Regions from separate parts of the Pseudomonas reactans genome, predicted to be linked through region 1. Evidence: riboswitches for the same ligand, from Rfam matches in the RefSeq annotation. Region 1 holds a riboswitch; the other holds the start of a gene.

Region 1 (7,563 bases):
ACATCCGCCGCAATCAAGAACAACGCGCCGCCCAACGCACTGGCCGGCAGCAAGCGCGAATGCCCGGTGCCAAGCAACAGGCGCACGGCGTGGGGAATCACCAGCCCCACAAACCCGATGGAGCCGACAATCGACACCATCACCGCCGTCACCAGCGCCGCGCAGCCCACCAGCACGAACTGCACGCGGCGCACCGGAATGCCGAGGGACGCCGCCGAGTCGCTGCCGAAGGTAAACGCATCCAGCGCCCGACGGTGCCACAGGCACACCGCCAAGCCTGCAACCGCCACCGGCACCGCCAGCCACACCGAAGGCCAGCGCACGCCACTGAGGTTACCGAGTAGCCAGAACATGATGCCGCGCGCCTGTTCGGAACTGGCGGATTTGGTGATCAGGAACGCGGTGAGCGCATTGAACAATTGCGAGCCGGCAATGCCCGCCAGGATGATCTGGCCGGTGCCACTAACCGAACCGCTGGCGCGGGCGAGCAGGATCACCAGCGCAAACGCGGCCATGGCGCCGACAAACGCGCCCGCCGACAACGAGATCAAACCGCCGCCCACACCGATCAACGCCACCAGCACCGCGCCGGTCGAGGCGCCGGCGCTGATGCCCAGCAGGTACGGATCGGCCAGCGGGTTGCGCAACAGCGATTGCAGGATCACGCCGCACGTCGCCAGCCCGGCGCCGCACGCAGCGGCGACCAGGGCGCGGGTGAGGCGGTAGTTCCACACCACGCCTTCGTCGATAGGGTCGAGCACGTAGCCAGCCGCCCACAGTTTGTTGGCGAGGACTTGGAGTACCACCTGCGGCGAGATGGCGGTTTCGCCGATGGCCACGCCCGCGAGTACGGCGGCTAATAGCAGGGCCAGGGCGAGTAGGGTGCGTATCATTTGGTTAGATCGTAGCCGTCGATGGCCGTGGCCAGTTGTTCAAGGCCGTCGAACGTGCGGATGCTGGCCTGCAGCGCCAGGGCGTCGAGGATGATGATGCGGTTGTTTTTCACCGCGTCCATGTTGCGGGTGACCGGGTCGCTGCGCAGGAAGGCCAGTTTCTTTTCATGATCGTCGGCAGGGTAGCGGCGGCGGTCCATGCGCGCGATCACCAGCACGGTCGGGTTGGCCTTGGCGAGGGTTTCCCAGCCGACGGCGGGCCACTCTTCGTCGGACTGCACGACATTATGCAAACCGAGGGTTTCCAGCATGAACTCCGGAATGCCCTTGTGGCCGGCCACATAAGGGTCACTGGCCATCTCGGAACTGGAGAACCACACCAAGGCGCTGGCTTGCTTGAGGCCCTTGCTCTGCACGGTGGCGACGGATTTGGCCAGGCGCGCCTTGAGTTCTTCGTTCAGTTGTTGGCCGCGTGCCTGCACGTCGAAGATCTCGGCGAGTTGGCTGATGCTTTTATAGATCGTCTCGATGCGAAACGGCTCCAGCCGCGTGCCGTCGGCGCCGACCAGGTTGTCCTTGCCTTCGCAGTCGGAGGGCAGCAGGTAGGTGGGAATCTTCAGTTCATGGAATTGCTCGCGGGTGCCGACCACGCCTTGCGGCCCGACCACCCATTCCAGCTCGGCGGCCACCAGTTGCGGGCGCTTGGCGATCACGGCCTCAAAACTTGGCTCATTGTTGGCCAGGCGCTCGATGGTGTCGTTCTGCGCTTTGTACTGTGGCAGTACGCTGTTGAACCACAGCGAGGTGCCGACCACTTTATTGCCCACGCCCAGGGCGTAGAGCATCTCGGTGGCGGCCTGGCCGATGGTCACGCTGCGGGCCGGGGCTTGCTGGAAGGTTAGGGTGCTGCCGCAGTTTTCCACGGTCAGCGGGTAGTGGGTGGGTGCGGCTTGGGCCAGGGCACAGAAGCCCAGACCGGTAAGCAGGGCGGTAACGCGTGGCAGCATGGGGCTATCTCCGAGTGAAGCGTGCGTGCCATTCGGAAATACACCCTCGAGCGCTGTGGTAGCGACAGGCAAGAATGTCCTTCCCGGACACCCCGCCGGTTAGTAGTTGAGCTCGAGCCGGCAGGTCTCCTGACTGATGCGTCGTCGCCCGGCTCCGGCCTTCCCGGACAAGGTCCAGTGGCATCAAGGAGCAGGCTCAGCACCTACAGTTGCGGGGGCAGTTCCGATTGGCGCGGGTGTGCCGCGCTTCGGATTCCCTATTAGTCCCGTTTGGGAACCGGCGCGGTATGGTAGTCGATCACGCGGTTGAACGGGAGGGCGTGAAGTCAACGGTAGCTCTCTGGCGGTCAGGCTCCTATGATGCTCAGCCCATGGATCGCTTTATCACAAGGAATACACCGTGAAATCATTTGTCGCGCTCGTCCTTATCGCCACCCTGGCCGGTTGTGCCACTCAGGGTAAATCTGAACAGCAGATTCTCGACGAGGCCTCCACCGCCTATGTCAAGTCGATGCCCGCCGACTCAGACAAACTGCGCTTGCACACGATGAGCATCCCTAAAAGCGGTATGTTCGGCGACACCCTGGCGATTTCCCTGGCCGGCGACCAAAACGCTGCCAGCCTCAGGGGCGAATTGCTGAATACCAAGCGCTTGGGCGACGTGTTCTTTTTGATCATGGGGGCCGGCACGCCGGTTGATGTTGCCGTGATCGGCAAAGCCGTCGAAGGGCAGGATTTGAAGGGCCTGCAGATTTACTACTCGGGCACCGACGCACAGAAAGACCTGGTGCGTGCGGCGGTCGAGAAGTCGCAGGCGCAGTTTCATTACATCAGTGCGCAGTGAGGGGGCGGCCAAAGGGCGCAAGTATCCACACCTCGCTGGGTACGGCGCTGGCGGCTTGACGGTCGGCCGCAATCTTACTGTTACTCCTGCGATTCAGAATGTGGGAGCTGGCTTGCCTGCGAAGGCGGCCTGACAGCTGGCCTGGATGTTGGATCAGACCGGGTACATATCCGTTATTTAGGTAATGGCGGCTATGGGTTCCGCTCTTACAGCGGGTCACTTTTTGAAGAGCGCAAAAAGTAACCAAAAACGCTTCGCCCCAACACTCGGCACCTCGCCTAGGCTCGGTGTGCCCGATCGCAGGCTTGAATCCGTGGGCCGCCGCGATGGGCCATCCTTGGCCCAGCGCGGCTAACCCGGCGTCCTGCCGGGTTACCCACGGATTCAAGCCTGCGTTCGGCCAGCGTGTTTGACGGGGCGCCTGAGATCAAAAGCCAGATCAAGAGCGGCTCGCTTCGCATCGTGGTTGGCGTGTGACGCAGTTCAACATGTGAAGCGTCGGTCAGAGACGAATGTCTTCAGGCCCCTGTATCAGCGCTTCAATCCGCGTGCCGGTGGCGCGCTCTTCGTTGCTGAAGCCGTCGTAGTCGGCCAGGTTGCCGAAGCGCAGACCGGTCAGGCGCTCGATCTGGATCACGCTGCGCTGGTAGGTCCTGAGCTGGCCGAACACCAGGTCGAGTTGGCCCAGTTCGCGGCTCTGGTCAATCATGTAGGCACTCGCGCTAGGCTTGCCGTTGTCGCTGAGGTAGGCGACCACTTTCCAGAACGCCTTGGGAATCTGCACGCCTCGGTACACCCGGTCGTCGTCGGCGAATACCGGGCCGGTGAACACCGTGGCGCGGGCTTTCCAGCGTTGGGTGTTGTCGAGGATGTAGTCTTCGAGTTCCAGCCAGGTCTTCTGGTTGAACCCGCTCATCTGCGGCGAGCAGTTGGTGAAATGGAAGGTATCGAGGTTGGCGGTTTGCGCCTCATCGCCCCAGTTGGGGTCTTGTCGGCGGACCAGGTGGCCGCGATCCAGGCCATTGCTGGCATACAGCGCTTCGCCCACCTGCGCGTCGACGGGCAGGCGGCCGTCATAGGCCCAGGTGTCGTTGCTGCGAATGATCTCTACGTGCTGACCACCATCGATGTTGACGCCCACATACAGCGCAAGTCGCTTGGCGCGTGACATCGTGATCGAGAAGTGCGTGTAGTCCAGGCGTTTTTGTGCGTCCCCCGACAAGGCTTTTTCAACCGTGGGCCAGGGCACCTCGAAGTTGCCGAGAAAGTCCTCGGCGTAGCCGCGTCGGTCCTTCAAGTCTTTGGCGGGGGTGACGCGGGGTGTCGCGGCACGCGCCTCCAGCAGCGTGGGGCTCGGTGCGATCAACGGGCGCAGGTCAGCGAGCCGGGGGCGGTATGAAAGGTCGATTTTGGTTTTACGTGCAGGCATCGGTCAGTCCTCCTTGGATAAACACGACTGCAACATAGCTTAATGACAATTGATGATGCGCGTTAACCCCGGGGGACTATCCTCAAACAGTCATTGCCGACAAGGAGCCAGCCGATGTGTGATCGCCATGACCGTAACCCGATTTTCTGCCTGATCCCGCCCTACATGCTCGACCAGATCGCGCGCAACGGCGATAAAGCGCAACGGGAGGTCGCGTTGCGCACCCGCGCCAAGGACACGACCTTTCGCTCGTTGCGCATGGTCGCCGAGCCTGCCAAGGGGCCGGCGCACATGGCCCTGGCCATGGGCGCGGATAAGCGTCGCTCGATCTACAGTGCCGAAGGCACCGACAGCCTGCCGGGCACGCTGGTGCGTGGTGAGGGGCAACCCGCCAGTGGGGATGCCGCGGTGGACGAAGCTTACGAGGGCTTGGGCGCCACCTTCGATTTTTTCGACCAGGTCTTCGATCGTAACTCCATCGACGACGCCGGTATGGCGTTGGATGCCACGGTGCATTTTGGCCAGAACTACAACAATGCGTTCTGGAACTCGACCCAGATGGTGTTCGGCGATGGAGACGCGCAGTTGTTCAACCGCTTCACGGTGGCGCTCGACGTGATCGGCCATGAGTTGGCGCATGGCGTCACCGAGGACGAGGCCAAGCTGATGTATTTCAATCAGTCCGGCGCGTTGAACGAGTCGCTCTCGGATGTGTTCGGCTCGCTCATCAAGCAATATGCCTTGAAGCAAAGCGCGCAAGACGCTGATTGGTTGATCGGCAAAGGGCTGTTCACCCAAAAGATCAAAGGCACCGCCCTGCGTTCGATGAAAGCCCCTGGCACGGCGTTTGACGACAAACTGCTGGGCAAGGACCCTCAGCCGGGGCACATGGATGATTTTGTGCAGACCTACGAGGACAATGGCGGGGTGCATATCAACTCCGGCATTCCCAACCATGCGTTCTACCAGGTGGCGACCAAGCTCGGCGGTTTTGCCTGGGAGCGCGCCGGGCGCATTTGGTATGACGCGCTGCGGGATGCGCGGCTGCGGCCCAACTCGGGGTTCCTGCGCTTTGCGCGCATTACTTACGATGTGGCTGGCCGGCTTTACGGTGTGAACAAGGATGAACAGAAGGCGGTCAAGGAAGGTTGGAAGGCGGTCGGCATTTCTGTCTGACGTGAGGAACAGCCATGCAAATTTCGATCAAGGAAAACGGCGGCCCCGGTTATTTTCCGGGCTTGGCCAAGCCTCAGACGGTGGAGCTGGACGCGCTGCCGGAGCAGGATCAGCGGGAGCTGCGGCGGCTTGTCGAGGCGTGCGACTTCTTTGAGTTGCCACAAAGCCATGCACCTGCGCCGGGTAATCCTGGGCAGGTGCATTACACCCTGACGGTGAAGGAAGACGAGCGCGAGCACACGGTTTGCGTGCTCGCGCCAGTCAAATCGCAGGCCTTGGATGGGTTGGTGCAGTGCGTGCGGCGGCATGTGCGTTGCTGAGACAGGCCGCCGTCATGGCCAGCTTACTTGCGGTCCAGCCACACCGTCTGCGCGTTGCAGAATTCCCGCACGCCGAAGTGCGACAGCTCGCGGCCGAAACCACTCTTCTTGATCCCACCAAACGCCACCCGAGGGTCGGAGACGCTGAAGGCGTTGACGAAAATGCCGCCGGTTTCCAATTGGTTGGCGATATCCCGCGCCTTGGCCGGGTCGGTGGTGAAGATGCTCGCGGTAAGGCCGAACTCGCTGTCATTCGCCAGGGCCACCGCATGGTTGGCATCGCGGGCGGTGATGATCGAGGCGACTGGGCCGAACAGTTCCTGTTTGAACGAGGTCATCTGGTCGGTGACGCCTGCCAGCACGGTGGGTTCGTAGTAGTTGCCGGCGCCGGGCACTTTGTGGCCGCCCAGCAGCAGGGTCGCGCCTTCTTCCAGGGTGGCCTGGACCTGACCATGCAACTCGTCGCGCAGATCGAAGCGCGCCATCGGGCCGATGTAGGTGGCGGCTGACGTCGGGTCACCCATCACCAGAGCACGGCTGGCCTCGACGAATTTGGCGGTGAAGGCTTCCACTACGCCTTCCTCGATGATCAGGCGTTTGGCGGCGGCGCAGACTTGGCCGCTGTTCTGGAAGCGACCGATCAGCGCGGCTTGCACGGCGGCGTCGAGGTCGGCGTCGTTGAGCACGATGAACGGGTCCGAGCCGCCCAATTCCAGCACGCACTTTTTCAGCGCCGCGCCAGCCTGGGAGCCAATGGCGATACCGGCGCGCACGCTGCCGGTAAGGGTAACGGCGGCGATGCGTGGGTCGGCGATGGCTTTGGACACGCCTTCGTTGGTCACGTTGACCACTTCAAACAGGCCTTCGGCAAAACCGGCCTTCTGGAACGCCCGCTGGATCAGATAGGCGCTGCCCATCACGTTCGGTGCGTGTTTGAGCACATAGGTGTTGCCGGCCAGCATCGTCGGCACGGCGCCGCGCAACACTTGCCATACCGGGAAGTTCCACGGCATCACGGCGAAGATCGGTCCCAGCGGGCGGTATTCGATCTGCGCGCTGCCGTTGTCCACCAGGGTCGGTTCTGGGGCGAGCATGGCGGGGCCATGGGCGGCGTACCATTCGCTGAGTTGCGCGCATTTTTCGATTTCGGCACGGGCCTGGGCGATGGGTTTGCCCATTTCCAGGGTGATCATCTGTGCCATGTCTTCGGCTTGTTCGCGCAGGGCGCTGGCCAGGCTCAGCAGCAACTCGGCGCGCTGGCTCACCGGCTGGCGGCGCCAGGCCCGGAAGGCGAGGGTGGAGCGGTCGAGGGCGGCGTCCAGTTGCTGCGCGGTTTCATACGGATAGCTGCCGACCGTTTCGCCGTTGGCCGGGTTGATCGAGAGGGCGTGGGTAGTCGCGTTCATGGCACCGTCCTGCTGAATGAGTTAAGTGGGGTTCAGCGTACGGGGCTATCACTTTTCTGGAAACTGAATAATATTAAGCAATACGTTCACGATTGGAGAATGATTTGGACCTGGTGCAGCTGGAAATCTTCAAGGCCGTGGCCGAGCAAGGCAGCATCAGCGCCGCCGCGCAGTTGATTCATCGTGTGCCGTCGAACTTGACCACGCGCATCAAGCAACTGGAGCAGGACCTCGGGGTGGAGCTGTTCATCCGCGAGAAAAGCCGCCTGCGCTTGTCACCGGCCGGGTGGAATTTCCTTGGCTATGCGCGGCGCATTCTCGACCTGGTACAGGAAGCCCGCGCAACCGTGGCGGGCGAGGAGCCCCAGGGCGCGTTTGCCCTGGGTTCGCTGGAGAGCACGGCGGCGGTGCGTATCCCGGCGCTGCTGGCGGCGTACAACCAGAAACACACCAAGGTTGAGCTGGACCTGAGTACCGGGCCTTCAGGC
Region 2 (7,563 bases), on a different contig from region 1:
TGCAGGGTTGGCGGCCCACGCCAGCGGACCTCAACCTCAGGCACACCATGTGCTGGTCTACGATCACCTGGACCTGAGCCCCAGCGCCGACGCAACGACGGCGGTGCTCGTGCGGTTGCCCGGCGTGCCGGACAACGTCAACCTTGAACACTTCATGGACATCATTGACCCACCCGCAGCCACTGCCGGCCTGCGGGTGTTGCCGTGGTTGCGGGAGTTAGCCCAAGCACCAGCAGCCGGGATTTAATCCCATTCTGGTGCGATACCCTTGGGGCTGGTCAGGCGATGGCCGCGTTCCAGTTCGGCAATCTGTGTCATGTCGGCAGCGCTCAAGGTCAGTTGCAGGGCCTTGAGGTTGCTTTCCAGGTTGACGCGCTTGGTCGATGAAGGGATGACTGCGTAGCCCAGTTGCATGGCCCAGGCCAGCGTCACTTGCGCCGGGGTCGCCTGATGGCGTTCGGCGATTTGCTGGATCACCGGTTCCTTGAGCACTTCGCCGTAGGCCAGGGTCATGTAGGACGTGATCTGAATGCCGTTGGCGGTAGCGAAGTCCACGACCTTACGGTTTTGCAGGTAGGGGTGCAGTTCGATCTGGTTGGTGGCGATGTTTTCGGCCCCAATGGCTGCAATCGCTTGTTTCATCAAGTCGACGGTGAAGTTGGAAATGCCGATCTGGCGGGTCAGGCCCAGGCGCTTGGCTTCCAGCAACTGGCCCATGAATTCGGCGACAGGCACCTGGTCTTCCGGCGAGGGCCAGTGGATCAGGGTCAGGTCCAGGTAGTCGGTCTTCAGCTTGCTCAGACTTTCGCGCAGGCTTGGAATCAGCTGGCCTTCGGCGAAATTGGCAATCCAGATCTTGCTGGTGATAAACAGTTCGTCACGCGGCACGCCGCTGTCGGCAATTGCCTGGCCGACGTCGGCTTCGTTCTCGTAGATCTGCGCGGTGTCGATCACACGGTAGCCCAGTTCCAGGCCGGTGCTGACGGAATCGATCACCACCTGGCCTTGCAGGCGGAAAGTGCCAAGGCCGAAGGCCGGAACGTTTTGCGTTGGAATGGACATCAGTAACTCCTGAAGAGGGGGTAAACAATGGAGTCGAGTATCCACCCGTCGTTCCTTCGGAAAAACCGCCGAATCCGAAAAGGACTCTTTACCGCAGATCACGAATCGCCAGCGCCTTGAACCGCTGTGCCAATGACAGAACCACCTGGCCGCTGCCCATGTTGGGCACCACGTGGGTGAAGGGAATATCGATCATGCGGTTCTCGCGCACGGCGCGTAGCTTCGAAAGTACCGGGTCGGTGGTCAGCAACTGCCGCTTGCGGCTGGCCGGTGACCACAGGGCGTCGGCCAGCAGGATCACGTCCGGGTCCTTGGTCAACAGGGTTTCATTGCTGACGGTCACCCGTGACAACGGGATATCGGCCAGTACATTGCGTGCACCGGAAGCTGCCAGCAAGGTGGTGACAAAACCCCGTTGACCTTCGCTATCGAGTCCACCCACTTCACTGTCCAGGTAAAACACCGACAGCGGGTGGGCATCCCCGATCAGCGCATGGGCGTTTGACAGGTCGGCATCCAACGCATCGCTCAGCATTTGAGCGCGCCGGGTTTTGTGCAGCAGGGCGCCGAGGGTAAACAAGTCCTGACGGATATGCCCAAAGTAATCCAGGGAGTGACCCGCGCAGGCGGACTCCAGCAGGTACGACGCCACCCCGTTGTTTGCCAGACCGGTGCGCGACGTGACCCCATTACCGAACGCACTGGCAAAGCCGCCCACCACCAGGTCCGGATGCTGTGCATACAGCACTTCACTGGACGGGTATTTCGCCGCGATGACCGGTACGTCGAAGTACTCGCCGTGCCGGTGTGCAATGCCGTTGTCGTCCAGGTAAGCCACACCCACCAGCGAAGGCCCGGCATCCAGCGCCAGCAGCAAATCGGCGGCGTGCTGGTTGAGCGCCACGATGCGCGACGGCGGTGACGGGGGCACGCTCCAGTCCTGGGCGCAGTTGCGATAGGTGTCTGCCAGCACGGGTGTGCCGCAGAGCAGGGCGGCCAGCCAAAACCATGGGTGTTTCATGGGGCATCCTTGATCAACAGGTCTTGCACCACATCGCCGCCCACCAGGTGCACATCCACCAGGCGCAGCACTTCGGCCTTGTTGCGCACGCCATACCAACAACGCTCGGGATACACCGTGAGCACCGGCCCGAGATTGCATGGAAATTGGCAATGGGTGCGTGTCAGCAGCACGCCTCCGGACACTTCGATGTGCTCATGTTCCAGCAGTCGGCGGCGCAGGGTTTTCCACAGTTGCAAGGCGCCGCGCTGCGTACAGCGTGGGCCGGTGCACAGGAATACATGGCGGGCGTGGTCCGGTATGCGGGACCAGTCGGGATGGAAGTCCACCCCGTCGATTTTGGTGATCTCAGTCATCAGAAGCGATACGTGTAACGCACCTCCGATGTGAATGGGCGGCCGAGGTTGTCGACGTTGCTGGCGCGGCTGGTGACGTAGTCGCGGTCGAACAGGTTTTCCACCAGCAGGCTCAGGCGGTGCTGGTGGGCGTTGTCGAGGTAGCGATAGGCATCGGCGTCCACCACGGAGTAGTGGCCGTATTCGACATTTTTTGAGCTGGTGATGTCGCGGATATAGCGGATCGCAGTACCTGCGCCCCATAAGCGGTTTTCCGATTCGAAACCGATACGTGAACGGGCAAAGAAGCTCGGGATATCGTTGATGGTAACCCCCGTGCGCGATTCGGTGAGGTTGCGCGTCATGTCGGCTTGCAGGCTCCACTGGTCGTTGAGCGCGAGCTTGGCGTCGGCCTCGAAGCCGCGCATCTGGATCTGGCCCTGGCCGTTGACCCACTGCACATCGTCGAGCGTGATCAGGTCGGTGATCTTGCGTTTGAACAGCGTGACGCTGGCGCTGAAGTCACCTTCGCCCAGTAGCCCCTTGTAGTCGATCCCCAGTTCGGCGTTGCGGCTTTTCTCCGGCTTGAGATTGCGGTTGCCGATTTCGTCGCCTGGCTCGTTGACGAACAACTGCTCGGCGTTGGGCAGTTTGTAGGCCGTACCGTATTGGCCGCGCAGGGCCCAGTGGTCGTTGAGATCGTAGAGCGAGGTGAGCATGCCGACAGTGGCACTGTCACCGCCGCTCATGGCTTCATGCCGCACGCCCACGCTGGGGTGCCAGTTGGGCAATGCGTCGATCTGCGGTCGCAGTTGCGTATAAAGCGCGTGGGCCTGGGCCTTGTTGTCGTCGATCACCAGTACATCGTCCTGGCCCTTGAACCACTGGTTGTCGCTGCCTACCACCAGCACATGGCCGCCTGGCAACTCGGCCTTGCCCTCGGCTTGTACGCCCCAATCGGTAAAGCCCCAGTAGTCATTGTGATTGCGCACATTACGGCCGCCATTCGCGGTGTTATCGATCCGCGTGTAGCGTGTGTCCCAGTCGTTGATATGGCCCTTGATGAAATAACTCAGGCGCTCGTTGATCGCCTGTTCGAAAGTGGCCGTGGCGATCTGTTGCACGCGGTCGTTGGTGGTCTTGTAGTTGTTCACCGGCCGCGCGAAATCAAGGTTGGCATCGGCATATTGGTAGAACAGTTCCAGGCGCGAGTCGTCGCCAAACGACTGGATGGCCTTGGTGCCGAAGGTGGTCACTTCGTACGAGCGCTTTTTGTCGCTGACGCGGCCGCTGTAGTCGCTGTTGCGAAACGGCTGGTAGCCCTCGGAGGCGTTGCGGCTGACATACGCCAGCAGGCCGAGGTCGCCCCAGCCGTTGGCGAAGATCTTCTCGACCCGTGCATCGCCGGTGGTGCCGCCGAAGGTATCGACTCCCAGGTTGACTTCACCGGACGCCTCGCGTGTCTGCGGGCTGCGCGTGACGATGTTGATGACCCCCGACACCGCCTGGGTGCCGAACAACAGGCTCTGGCCGCCCTTGAGCACTTCGATGCGCTCGATAGCGTTGGCCGGCAGCGTATCGAGGTACAGGCCGCCATACAGGCGGTTGTTCAGGCGCACGCCGTCGAGCAGGATCAACGTGTCATCGTTGCGCCCGCCCAGCAGGGAATAAGTGCCGTAGTCGAACGGGCCGTTTTTCGGCGCCACGTAGAGGCCGGGGATGAACATCTGCATCACCCGCGTCACGTCGGCGGCGGGGCCGGCGCGTTCGATCTGTTCGCGGGTGACGATCTCCACTTTGCTGCCGTACTGGGCCATGGCGGCGACGGTGGTGGATTCCACGGAAGGAGCGGAGACAATCTGCTGGTTGAGCACCAGGGTATTGTCGTCGGCCAGCAACAGGGGGCTGAACAGCGAGCCGAACAAAGGGATCAGGGAACGTCGAATCATAGTCTTCTCGAAAGTATCTTCGCAGAAGCACGCAGGAGAAGGCATCGCGCACACGCCGATACCGGCCCATGCCCGCCCACCGCAGGAGTTTGCCTAACAGAAATTCCAGGCCGGTCTCCGGGCTCTCGCGTATGGAGCCCTTCACCTTCCCATGGCGCGCAGGCCACAGTGGTGTGTCGAAGGGGTCACGCGAATACCGTTGCGGGGGCAGCACCGGACTGGCTCAAAAGAGCGTACCGGTTTCCCGTTTCACCCCAAGCACGGCGGCAGGGGGCACCTGAAACAGGCCGGCATCTGAACATTCGCATGACCGTTCGTCAACTCCGTCATCCAGGATTCTCAGGCTTCACTTGCCAGCAATGGCGGCGGCGCGGTATTCCAGAACACTCTCCATCCGCGTTGGACATCCCATGACTCAACACCTCACCGAATACGCCGATGCCAGCCCCGAAGTGCGGGCGGTCTATGACGACATCATGCGCACACGCCAGGTCGATCAGGTCAACAACTTCTGGAAATGCCTGGCCGCCCATCCGCCGACCCTGCGTCGAACCTGGGAAAGTCTCAAGGAAATCATGGCACCGGGGGCATTGGACCCACTGACCAAGGAGCTGCTCTATGTGGCTGTCAGCGTGACCAATAATTGCCCGTACTGCATTGCGTCCCACACGGCGGCGGCGCGCAAGGCGGGGATGACCGACGAGATGTTCGGCGAGTTGCAGGCGGTGGTCGGCATGGCCAACGAAACCAACCGCCTGGCCACCGGCTACCGCGTGCCGGTGGACGAGGCGTTCAAGCTGCCATAGACGATTCAGCCGTCGAACCAGGCGAGCAGCACGGTGACATTGTCGCGCCCTGCGTATTCGCGGGTGAGGTGGATCAGCTGTTGGCAGGCTGTGTCCAGCGTGTCGCGGCCCGCAGCGGCCAGCACCTGGGCCATTTCCTGGTGCGGGACGCAACCGTGCAGGCCGTCACTGCACAACATCAGCAGGTCGTTGGGCAGCACGGGTTGCACGCGTACTTGCGGTTCTACCCGTGGTCCCGGGCCGATCGCTTGCAACAGCAGGTTGCGTGCCGGCAAGCGGTCGACTTTGCCGGCCTCAAGGGCTTGTTGATACCAGGTCTGGTCGCGGGTCAGCAGGCTCAACTCACCGTCGCGGTAGCGGTACAAACGACTGTCGCCTACGTGGAACAGCAACAGTGGCCCATCGGCATGCGGGCGCCATGCTCCCGTGAGGGTGGTGCCCATGCCGCTGCCTTCGCTCATCTGCCGTGCCACGTTTTGCTGGTAGACGCACTGGTTCACCTGGTCGATGGCGTTGTGCAGGCGGCTGGCAGCTTGCATGTCCGGGTCCGACCAGGTGGCGTCCGGGTCGCTGTCGTCGTTCAGTGGGTCGACACGGTCGGCGTTGAGCGCCTGGCGCAAACCAATCAAGGCTTCGGCACTCGCCAGGGCGCCGGCTTCATGGCCGCCCATGCCGTCAGCCACGGCAAACAACCTGAGGCTGGGCTCCACCAGAAAGTTATCTTCGTTGCTCTGGCGTACCGTGCCGACATCGCTGGCCCCATAGGCGACCGCGCAGGCCAGACGATGGGGCCCGCAGGCGCTGAGGGGGGAGTCGGTCATGGCAGGGGCTCGAAGCTGTTGAGGAACGCCAGGCGCTGGGCCTCGCTCTCGATAGACTCGGCCAACCGTTGCACAAAGGGTTGGCGCAATGAAGTTGCACGCAAGGCGCGACTGACCACGATACGGGCGATGGGACCGATCAGCACCGCCAGGCGGCGTTCGGCCATGTGCGCGAAGTCGGGGTCGACTGGCGCAGGGATCACCTCGGTGCTCGGGACAATCGCGGTGGGTTCAGTCACGACCTCGGGCGCAGCAGTCGGCGGGTTGAGGCGCTGGAACAGCGACTGGCTGGCGCTGGCGAACTGCTCACGGCCGCGCTCCGACGGAATATGCGGCAACAATGCGGCGCAGATGCCCTCAAAATCATCGGCGCCATTGAGGCTCTTGCGTACCAGAAAGCGCGCAAGCGGACCAATCTGATGGGACAGCAGCGACTCCAGCTCAGGCATCACGGCCAGCTTCCAGGGTGTGAGGGTTTCCACGGCTTCGGTCGCCAACGCTGTCACGCCGCTGCTCAAGGGTTGGTTGGGGCGCATCAGCACGGTGCGATCATCGTCGATATCGGCGCTGATCCAACTGCCGGTGGTGGTGCCGAGCAGCGCTTCAAGGTCATCCAGAAAGGCGTGCGCCGAGGGATAGCGGTCGGCCGGGCGCTTGGCCAGGGCGCGGACGATCACGCTGTCCAACGCCGGGTCGAGGGCCAGGTTCAAGCTCGACGGTGCCACCGGCGTCTGGTTGAGAATCTGCTGCATGACCATGGTGGCCGAGCCGGAAAACGGTCGCTCGCCAGTGAGCAATTGGTACAGCACGATGCCGGCGGAAAACACGTCGGAGCGACCGTCGATCAACTCGCCGCAGAACTGTTCCGGCGACATGTAGCTGGGGGTGCCGATCATCGAGCCGGTCTGGGTAAGCGTGGAGGAGTCCAGACGTGCGACGCCGAAGTCGGTGACCTTGACGTGGTTGTCGGCGGTGATCAGCAGGTTCGCCGGCTTGATATCGCGGTGCACCACGCCCTTGGAGTGCGCGTACTCCAGGGCCAACAGCAACTGGCGCATCCAGCCGAGGCTGTGGCTGAGGTCACGGGCCGTTTGTGCTGCCAGCAAGGTGTTGAGCGGTGTGCCTTCGACGAACTCCATGGCGATATACGCCGAGCCCTCGTCCTCGCCGTAGTCGTAGACTGCGACGATGTTGGGATGCATCAGCCGGCCGGCAGCCTGCGCTTCATTCTTGAAGCGGCTGACCAACTCGGCGTGCTGGCTGTCGCCGAACAGTTCCTTGCGGATGGTCTTGAGCGCCACGGTGCGGGCGATGTTCGGGTCGAACGCCTTGTACACCGTGCCCATGGCGCCTTTGCCGAGCACGCTGTCGATGCGGTATTTGCCGAGTTGTTCAAGCATGATCGCGGCCCTATTCCTCAAGCATCTTCATGGCGCTGACCAAGCTGGTACGCATGCGGCCGAAGGACTGACCCAGGCGTGCCAACTCGTCGCTGCCGCTGACGTCCATCGGCGGCACATCGGTTTCGCCCAGGCTGACGCGGTCAGCCAGCACCGACATCTGGCGCAG

The links. Region 1 has a riboswitch for cobalamin ahead of HX793_RS11540 (ABC transporter substrate-binding protein). Riboswitches for the same ligand answer to the same signal wherever they lie in the genome.
Region 2: another riboswitch for cobalamin. It lies ahead of HX793_RS14620 (TonB-dependent receptor plug domain-containing protein); the one in region 1 lies ahead of HX793_RS11540 (ABC transporter substrate-binding protein).

The regions. Positions count from the first base shown of each region.
Region 1 covers NZ_JACAQP010000008.1:79,251-86,813, forward strand. The annotation lists gene HX793_RS11535 (FecCD family ABC transporter permease) at 1-893, opposite strand, end outside; gene HX793_RS11540 (ABC transporter substrate-binding protein) at 890-1,900, opposite strand; cobalamin riboswitch at 2,003-2,197, opposite strand; gene HX793_RS11545 (hypothetical protein) at 2,301-2,744, shown strand; gene HX793_RS11550 (DNA/RNA non-specific endonuclease) at 3,247-4,173, opposite strand; gene HX793_RS11555 (M4 family metallopeptidase) at 4,288-5,349, shown strand; gene HX793_RS11560 (protealysin inhibitor emfourin) at 5,364-5,669, shown strand; gene HX793_RS11565 (aldehyde dehydrogenase family protein) at 5,693-7,075, opposite strand; gene ptrR (putrescine utilization regulator PtrR) at 7,180-7,563, shown strand, end outside.
Region 2 covers NZ_JACAQP010000011.1:137,943-145,505, reverse strand. The annotation lists gene HX793_RS14640 (ANTAR domain-containing protein) at 1-247, shown strand, start outside; gene dkgB (2,5-didehydrogluconate reductase DkgB) at 244-1,062, opposite strand; gene HX793_RS14630 (ABC transporter substrate-binding protein) at 1,151-2,083, opposite strand; gene HX793_RS14625 ((2Fe-2S) ferredoxin domain-containing protein) at 2,080-2,439, opposite strand; gene HX793_RS14620 (TonB-dependent receptor plug domain-containing protein) at 2,439-4,367, opposite strand; cobalamin riboswitch at 4,459-4,663, opposite strand; gene HX793_RS14615 (carboxymuconolactone decarboxylase family protein) at 4,778-5,173, shown strand; gene HX793_RS14610 (PP2C family protein-serine/threonine phosphatase) at 5,179-5,994, opposite strand; gene HX793_RS14605 (serine/threonine-protein kinase) at 5,991-7,394, opposite strand; gene HX793_RS14600 (Tll0287-like and HAMP domain-containing protein) at 7,405-7,563, opposite strand, start outside.